4 regions of the Hylemonella sp. W303a genome follow, and region 3 is predicted to be linked to each of the others. Evidence: predicted binding sites of a transcription regulator. Region 3 holds the regulator's gene; each other region holds the start of a gene.

Region 1 (2,201 bases), on a different contig from region 3:
TCGCTCAGCATCACGCAGCCGTAGCCGAGAAAGTTGGCGTCGGTCAGCGTGTGCAGCACGCACTGGTCGGTATTGCAGCCCGCGAAGAGGATGCTTTTCACACCGAGGTTGCGCAGGATGCTGTCCAGCGGCGTGTCCCAGAAGCCGCTGATGCGGTGCTTGTCCACGAGGTAGTCGCCGTCGTGCGGCGTGAGTTCGTCCACGATGGCGGCGGGCCAGGAGTCCTTTTGCAGCACATGCCCTTTGCCATTGGGCAGCGGGTCGCCCAGACCCACGCCGCTGCCGCTGTTCTTATAGAGGTGGATCTGGTTGGGCGGCATGTTGGCCAGGTCCGGGCGGTTGCCCCAGTTCACCCAGATGACCGGTACCCCGGCCCGGCGCAAGCCGGGCAGCAGGGCCTGTAGCGGCGCAATCGGTGCGCGGTCGGCCTGGTAGTTGCCGCCGATGTGGTCCACCCAGCCACCCTCGGTGCAGAAATCGTTTTGCAGGTCAATGATGACGATGGCCGTGCGGCGCAGGTCCAGCACCACGTTTTGCGGTTCGGCGGTGATGCGCGCGCGCACGGGCGCGGGGGGGTCCACCGACATGTCGACTTCGTCCTGGCGGGCGACCCAGTAGTACTGCGGCGCCAGCCCCAGGGCATTGTCGGGCCGGGCGTCGGGGATGTAGGGGTGAGGTTTCATGGGAACTCCTGAGATCAAGGAACACACGTGGGCGAGTTTTTGGAGAGGCTGTGCCGCGGTTTGGTGCGATGGCTTGCGCGCGCACCATCCGCGCACCGCGAACGCCCTGAATCACCGCGCTCGTGCCTCCAAAAACAGCGTTGAGCGTCCGCCCCGGCTGGCATCGATATTGCAAGAGCCATGCCCGTAAGTAATCAGTTATTTACTTGCTGCAACCCATACGCTGAAAGGTCTCGTCATGGAAGCTTCCGTTTTGTCCCGTCGTTTGGTCGCCCTGGGTGGCCTGTTCGCTGCCTTCTTGCTGGCGGTGCCGGCGCAAGCCGCCGACCCTCTGGCTGTCGGCATCCTGATTCCTGGCTCGAAGTCCGACAAGGGCTGGATGGAATCGGGCTACGACGGCCTGGTCGCCGCGCAGAAGGAACTGGGTCCGAAGATCAAGGTGCAGATGATCGAGAACATCAACTACGCCGACATGGAGCAGGCGCTGACCAACTTGGCCAGCAAGAACGCGCTGGTGATTGGCGTGGGCGGTCAGACCCAGGCCGCGGTGCTCAAGGTGTCCAAGCGTTTCCCCAAGGTCAAGTTCTCCATCGTGGGTGGCAACAAGTCCGAGGAGTTGGCCAATGTCGCCGGTTACGACGTGAAGCAGGCCGAGATCGCCTTCGTCGCTGGCGCCGCCGCCGCCATGCTCTCCAAGAACGGCGCCGTCAGCTACGTCGGCGGCATGGAGATTCCCTCCATCGTCAACGCGGGCAAGGAATTCGGCAACGGCGCCAAGTACATCAACCCCAAGATCAAGTATTTCGAAAACTACACGGGTGACTTCGACAACGTCGCCAAGTCCAAGGAAGCCACGCTCGCCGCCATCGCCCAGGGCGCCGACGTGCACTACCACATCCTCAACCTGGGCCTGCGCGGCATGGAGCAAGCGGCCAAGGAAAAGGGCACCAAGATCATTGGCAGCTACACCAATTACTGCGGCAGCGACCCGCTCTACATCGCCTACAGCATCACGGGCGTGGGCTTCCAGGTCCAGTACGCGATCAAGGAAGCCGTTGCGGGCACCTGGAAAGCGGGTTACAAGCCCTTCGGTTTGGCCATGGGTCCCAAGGCGTCTGACATGGTGACCTGCGGTGGCACGGCCGAGCAGAAGACCAAGCTCGAACAGATCAAGAAGGACATCCAGTCCGGCAAGATCAAGGTGCTGGAAGGCTGATCGATGTCGGCCGGTTTGCCCACCTCAAACCCAGCGCAGGGCGGCGTTCGCGATGGCGCACCCCTGCTGCGGCTGGATGGCCTGTCCAAGCGCTTCGGTGCCTTGCAGGCGCTGGGTGAGGTGTCGCTGGCGTTGCACCCGGGCGAGGTCCATTGCCTGCTCGGTGAAAACGGCGCTGGCAAGTCCACGCTGTGCAATCTGGTGTTCGGTGTGCACCAGCCCGACACCGGGGGCATGACGCTGGCCGGCCAGCCGTACCTACCGCGCTCGCCCGCCGACGCCTTGGCTCAAGGCATCGCCAT
Region 2 (2,201 bases), on a different contig from region 3:
TCTTTTAAGCATCAACGAGAGCACAGAACCATGAGCACGCCCAGCGCCCTTCCCGACAACGTTCACCTGATCACGCACCCCCTGGTCCAGCACAAGCTCACGCTGATGCGCAAGAAGGAGGCCAGCACCAACAGCTTTCGCCGCCTGTTGGGCGAACTGGCCAGCCTGATGGCCTACGAGGTCACGCGCGACATGCCCTTGCAGGACGTCGAGATTGAAACCCCGCTGGAAACCACCATCGGCAAGGTCATCGACGGCAAGAAGCTGGTCTTCGTCTCCATCTTGCGTGCTGGCAACGGCTTGCTGGATGGCATGCTCAACGTCGTGCCCGGCGCACGCGTGGGCCACATCGGCCTGTACCGCGACCCCAAGACCCTGGTGGCGGTGGAGTACTACTTCAAGATGCCCCAGAGCATGAACGAACGCGACATCGTCGTGGTCGACCCCATGCTGGCCACCGGCAACTCCGCCATCGCCGCGCTGGATCGACTGAAGGAACTCGGGCCCAAATCCATCAAGTTCGTCTGCCTGCTGACCTGCCCCGAAGGTGCCTCCGCCCTTCACGCAGCCCACCCCGACGTGCCGATCTACACCGCCGCCGTGGACCGCGAACTCAATGACCATGGCTACATCCTGCCGGGCCTGGGCGACGCGGGCGACCGGATCTACGGTACGAAATGACGATCACCCCCAGGCTGCGCTCTCGTCGTTCGCTGCGCCACCCCCCCCTGCCGGGGGCGCTCCCAGCAGCCTGGCAAAGCCAGCTCCGCGGGAGCCCGCGAACGGGCTTTGCAGCGCTGGCCCTGGGTACCTGCAGAGGCACTGTTTTTGCTTGTCTGTTCCCCGTTCATCCCTCTCTTTGATCAGGAGCATTTCCATGTCGTTGCATCGTCGTCCCCTGTTGATCGGCGTCGCGCTGGCCGCGCTGACCGCTGTCTTGTCCACTGCCGCTTACGCCCAAGCCAAGCTCAAAGTCGCTGCGGTCTACACCGTCCCCTTCGAGCAGCAATGGGTCAGCCGCATCCACAAGGCGCTCAAGGCCGCCGAAGCGCGCGGTGAGATTGAGTACAAAGCCAGCGAGAACGTGGCCAACGCCGATTACGAACGCGTGCTGCGTGAGTACGCCACGGCGGGCAACCAGTTGATCGTCGGTGAGATCTTTGGCGTCGAGACCGCGGGCCGCAAGGTCGCCAAGGACTTCCCGAAAACGTCCTTTCTCTTCGGCTCCTCGGGCAAGGCCCAGGCACCGAACATGTCGGTGTTCGACAACTACATCCAGGAGCCTGCCTACCTGACCGGCATGATCGCGGGCGGCATGACCAAGAGCAACAAGATTGGGCTCGTGGGCGGCTTCCCCATCCCTGAAGTCAACCGCCTGATGAACGCCTTCATGGAAGGCGCCAAGGAAGTGAACCCCAAGGTTGAATTCACGGTCAGCTTCATCAACAGCTGGTTCGATCCGCCCAAGGCCAAGGAAGCCGCTTTCGCGATGATCGACAAGGGCGCGGACGTGATGTACGCGGAGCGTTTCGGTGTTTCCGACGCGGCCAAGGAACGCAAGGTGCTGGCCATCGGCAATGTGATCAACACCCAGGCGGACTACCCGGACACGGTGGTCGCCTCCGCGCTCTGGCACATGGAGCCCAGCATCGACCGCGCGATCAAGCTGGTCAAGGAAGGCAAGTTCGCCGCCGAAGACTACGGCGTCTACTCGTACATGAAGCACAAGGGCAGCTCGCTCGCGCCTCTGGGCACTTTCGAGAAGAAAGTGCCCACCGAGCTTGCGGCCAAGGTCCGCGCCAAGGAAGCCGCCATCTACGCGGGCAAGTTCGAGGTCAAGGTCAACGACGCTCAGCCCAAATCCAGCAAATAAGCTCACCCCCAGGCTGCGCGCCTCTTTGGGCGCTACGCCACCCCCCCTTGCAAGGGGGCAACAGCAGCGGACCGGCAAAGCCGGCTCCGCGGTGTCCCCCGATTGATGACCGGTACATTCGGGCGTGTCGGCGTTGAACCTTCTCATGCAGCAAACATCGACCCCAGTCCTCCGTCTCTCCGGCATCAGCAAGCGTTTCGGCGCGTTGCTTGCGAACGACCGCATCTCGTTGGAGCTGAAGGCGGGCGAGGTGCTGGCCCTGCTCGGGGAGAACGGCGCCGGCAAGTCCACCCTCGTGTCCATCCTGTTTGGGCACTACGTGGCCGAT
Region 3 (2,201 bases):
GCGTCCGGCCATTGCGTGTCCACGTCCGGGCGCGCACCGCCCTTGGCGCGGAAGCGGTCGGCCACGGCGTCCTTGATGCGAAGCGTGGCGAAGTTCAGGCTCTTGAGCGGGCTGTGCTGCGCGGTCAGCTCGATCTTGAAACTCTGCTGGGCGGTGAACCACAGCTCCCAAGCGACGCTGCTGGCCGCTTCGTAGATGTCTTGTTCGTCGCGGTAGGGGCGGTGAGCCAGTTGGACCAGTACCCGCTGGCTCAAGCGGCTGTGCAGGTTGAGCTTGAGCGCGTCATGCCAGCTGGCCCGCACCCCGACACCGCCACGGCCCTTGCGCAGGGCCTCGCTGGGCGCGCCCGTGATGGCCTGGACCTCGGTTGCGAGGAAATCCTCCACGCCAGCAGCGCAGGGCAGGAAAAGCTGTAGATCATTCATGAGAGGGGAGGCAGGGCGCTCAGAGCGTCTTGCGTAAATTCGCCGGGGCGATCTTCAGCGTCTCGCGGTACTTGGCCACGGTGCGGCGCGCGCATTCGATGCCTTGTTCCTTGAGCATCTCCGACAGCTGGCTGTCGGACAGCGGCTTCTTGGCGTTCTCCGCGCCGACGAACTGCTTGATCAGCGCGCGCACGGCGGTGCTGGAGGCGCTGCTGCCCGATTCAGTGCCGAGGCCCGAGCCGAAGAAGTACTTGAGTTCGTAGGTGCCGAAAGGCGTGGACATGTACTTGGCCGTGGTCACCCGGCTGATGGTGGATTCGTGCAGACCCAGCTCGTCGGCGATTTCGCGCAGCACCAGCGGGCGCATCGCCAATTCACCATGAACGAAGAAATTCTTTTGCCGGTCCACGATGGCATTGGCCACGCGCAGGATGGTGTCAAAGCGCTGTTGGATGTTCTTGATGAACCAGCGCGCTTCCTGCAGGCGCTGCTGCAGCGCGGCATGGCTGCTGGCGTCGCGCGTGCCGCCGCCCGACCCGCGCTGCCCCTTGAGCGCGTTGGCGTAGATGTCGTGCACGCGCAGGCGGGGCATCACGTCGGGGTTGAGCATGACGCGAAAGCGCGCGTTGCTGGCCGTGCCCCCCACGCGCTGCACCAGCACATCGGGCGTGATGATGTGGCGCTCGACGTCCACGAAACGGCGACCCGGCTTGGGCTCCAGCCGCGCAATCAAGGCCAGAGCCTCGCGCGTCAGCGCCTCGCCCGCCGCACCCGAGCCCCCGGTCAGCTGGGTCAGTCGACGCAGATCGCGCCGCGCCAGCAATTCGGGAGCTTGTTCAATCAAGCGCAGCGCCTGAGTCAGCGTTTGCCGTAGCGTGCCGCTGGCGTCTTGTTTCGCCTGTTGTGCGCTCGAGGTCGAAAGGGGGGGCGGCGCGAGGTGCTGCATCTGCTGCTGCAACTGCAGGCGCAGGCATTCGCTCAACGAGCGCGCGCCGACACCCGAAGGTTCCATTTGGTGCAGCAGGCGCAGCGCGATCTGAAAGTGTTCCAGCAGACCTTCCAGTTGCTCGGCGTCGTCGCCCGCCAGACTGGCCGCCAACGTCTCCAGCGAGTCCTCCAAGTAGCCGTCGTCGTTGAGCGACTCGATCAGGAAGAGCAGCGCGGCGCGGTCGGCAGGCGTCAACCGCAAGGCCAAGGCTTGCTGACGCAGGTGGTCTTGCAGGGTTTCGTGCGCGCGTGCCAGTTCGGTGGCGTCGGCTGCGTCGTCGTCGTCCTGCTTGCCGTTGCGCGGGGGAGCGTCGCCGCCCCACTCGCTGTCGTCCGGGGCCAGATCGACGCTGCCGTCCCCTTCCCAGTCGCCGTCGCTGGCCAGATCCACGGTCGTCGCCTCGTCGCTGGCGGCTTCGACGCTCGTCTCATGGATGTGCTCGGAGGGGCCTTCCAGGGGGCCGTTGCTGACCGTGTCGCCGTGATCGTCGTCGTTCACCGGCGGTGTGTCAGCTTGCTCCAGACCAAATGCCTCACGCTCGGCGCTCTCGTCGGCGCGTTCCAGGAACGGGTTTTCGTCCAGCAGTTGCTCCACCTCCTGGTTCAGCTCCAGCGTGGACAGCTGCAGCAGGCGGATGGACTGCTGTAGCTGGGGCGTGAGCGCCAGATGCTGGGAGATGCGCAGCGAGAGGCTTTGCTTCATGCGCTAAACCGTTCTCAAGCGTGCGCCCGCGCGCGCCGCCGGGCCGCCCCAAGGCGCGAAGGCCCCCCAGGGGGCAGCGCAGTGCA
Region 4 (2,201 bases), on a different contig from region 3:
CGCGCAGCGGGGAGCGTGGGGGTGCCGCATCTGAGCGCCGCCGGGCCGTCCCAAGGCGCGCAGGCCCCCTCGGGGGGCAGCGAACCTCGCGCAGCGGGGAGCGTGGGGGCCGAATTGGGCGGATGCAACTTCGGCGTGCTCCTGCCTTGGTGGGACATGCTGTTTGGCACGGCGAACTTTGAATTGCGTTACGACCCCACGGGCATCCGCGATCAGGTGGAGCAGGGGCGGGATTACGGGCGTGGTTTTTGGGCGCAGCAATGGCTGGGCCTGAAGCGGCTCGCGGGCAAGGCATGAAACATCCAGGCATATGACAACGTTCAGTCTCATCCTCATTGGCGACGAAATCCTGTCCGGCAAGCGCGCGGACAAGCACTTGCCCAAGACCATCGAGCTGTTGGCCGAGCGCGGCTTGCAGTTGTCGGGCGCGGAGATCGTGGGTGACGACCCGGCTCGCATCACCGCGGTCTTGCGCCAGGCCTTCGAACGCGCGGCCTCGGGTGAAGTGGTTTTCTGCTGTGGCGGCATCGGTGCCACGCCGGACGACCACACGCGGCAATGCGCGGCGGCGGCCTTGGGGCGTCCCTTGCGTCTGCACCCCCAGGCCGCTGAACTGATCCATGAGCGTGCGCGGGACATGGCGCGTGAAAAGGGCGTGTCTTATGACCCGGACCAACCCGACAACGTGCATCGCCTGAACATGGGCGTGTTTCCCGAGGGGGCTGACATCCTGCCCAATCCCTACAACAAGATCCCCGGGTTCAGCATCACCGTGGCCGGAGGCGGTGCGGCCGCGGCGTCAGGTGCCGTGCACTTCATGCCGGGCTTTCCCGTCATGGCCTGGCCGATGATGGAGTCCTTGCTGGACAAGACCTATGCGCATCTGCATGCGCGCGGTGCCTGGGGCGAGCGATCGATCATCGTGTACGGCGCGATGGAAGCCGTGCTAACGCCCTTGATGGAGGCCATCGAGGCGGGGCACCCGGGGGTCAAGGTCTTCAGTCTGCCCAGCGTCGATCATCCCGAGCACGGCCGCCACATCGAGCTGGGGGTCAAAGGGGTGCCCACACAGATGGTGCCCGCCTACGAGGACATGCTCGCCGGTTTGCGGACCATGGATTGCCGACTTGGCCCTGAATTGGTGCGTACCGTTTGAATTTCGCGGATTGATATCCCCATATCACGCAGTCAGTCCCATTTTTGGTGCGATCCCTGGAGTTCTATCTGCATTGAAATGGGGCGTTTTGACCCGGCAAGGGCGCACAATAGAGGTTGAGAGTCCCCAAGGCGCCGATGGCGGCTCCGGATGAGTGCCCGACACGCACCGGAATTGGCACAAAAACTGCATCGATCCAGCGCTGCTTACAGCTTTCAGTCCAACGATTTTTCAACCAACCTTCCTAGCAGGAGTACCCAGATGGCCAAGACCGTCGCAGACGTGATGAAGATGGTGAAGGAGAACGAGGTCAAGTTCGTTGACTTCCGTTTCACCGACACCCGTGGCAAGGAACAGCACGTCAGCGTGCCCGTTTCCCACTTTGACGAAGACAAATTCACCTCGGGCCACGCCTTCGACGGTTCCTCCATCGCTGGCTGGAAGGGTATCGAGGCTTCGGACATGCTGCTCATGCCCGATCCGAACACCGCGAACATCGACCCCTTCTTCGAAGAGACCACGCTGTTCCTGTCCTGCGACGTGCTGGAGCCGGGTGATGGCAAGGCCTACGACCGCGATCCGCGTTCCATCGCCAAGCGTGCCGAGTCCTACCTGAAGGCCTCTGGCCTGGGTGACACCGCTTACTTCGGTCCGGAACCCGAGTTCTTCATCTTCGACAACGTGCGCTGGGGTGCCGACATGTCCGGCTCCTTCGTCAAGATCGAAGAGTACGAAGCGCCCTGGAACAGCGGTGCCAAGCTGGAAGGCGGCAACCGTGGCCACCGTCCCACCGTCAAGGGTGGCTATTTCCCGGTGCCCCCGGTCGACAGCACGCAAGACATGCGCGCCGAGATGTCGCTGATCCTCGAATCTCTGGGCATCCCCGTCGAAGTGTTCCACCACGAAGTGGCGGGCGCGGGCCAGAACGAAATCGGTACCAAGTTCAGCACGCTGGTGCAGCGCGCCGACTGGACCATCCTGCTGAAGTACGTCGTGCAGAACGTCGCCAACGCCTACGGCAAGACGGCCACCTTCATGCCCAAAC

The links. The regulator sigma-54, encoded in region 3, starts transcription at its own class of promoters, with help from an activator protein. The targets are predictions, from matches to a motif close to TGGCANGNAANCTGCTTT.
Region 1: the regulator sigma-54 is predicted to act here: its motif matches at 842-859, upstream of ACLBKS_RS11650 (BMP family protein).
Region 2: the regulator sigma-54 is predicted to act here: its motif matches at 818-835, upstream of ACLBKS_RS03910 (BMP family protein).
Region 4: the regulator sigma-54 is predicted to act here: its motif matches at 1,332-1,349, upstream of glnA (type I glutamate--ammonia ligase).

The regions. Positions count from the first base shown of each region.
Region 1 is NZ_JBKFDG010000005.1:245,185-247,385, forward strand. Features, by position in the region: gene ACLBKS_RS11645 (cysteine hydrolase) at 1-683, opposite strand, end outside; gene ACLBKS_RS11650 (BMP family protein) at 922-1,899, shown strand; gene ACLBKS_RS11655 (ABC transporter ATP-binding protein) at 1,903-2,201, shown strand, end outside.
Region 2 is NZ_JBKFDG010000002.1:53,014-55,214, reverse strand. Features, by position in the region: gene ACLBKS_RS03920 (URC4/urg3 family protein) at 1-8, shown strand, start outside; gene upp (uracil phosphoribosyltransferase) at 31-681, shown strand; gene ACLBKS_RS03910 (BMP family protein) at 878-1,873, shown strand; gene ACLBKS_RS03905 (ABC transporter ATP-binding protein) at 2,019-2,201, shown strand, end outside.
Region 3 is NZ_JBKFDG010000004.1:14,987-17,187, reverse strand. Features, by position in the region: gene ACLBKS_RS08555 (class I SAM-dependent RNA methyltransferase) at 1-425, opposite strand, end outside; gene rpoN (RNA polymerase factor sigma-54) at 445-2,115, opposite strand.
Region 4 is NZ_JBKFDG010000006.1:21,133-23,333, reverse strand. Features, by position in the region: gene ACLBKS_RS12130 (sterol desaturase family protein) at 1-297, shown strand, start outside; gene ACLBKS_RS12125 (competence/damage-inducible protein A) at 311-1,156, shown strand; gene glnA (type I glutamate--ammonia ligase) at 1,418-2,201, shown strand, end outside.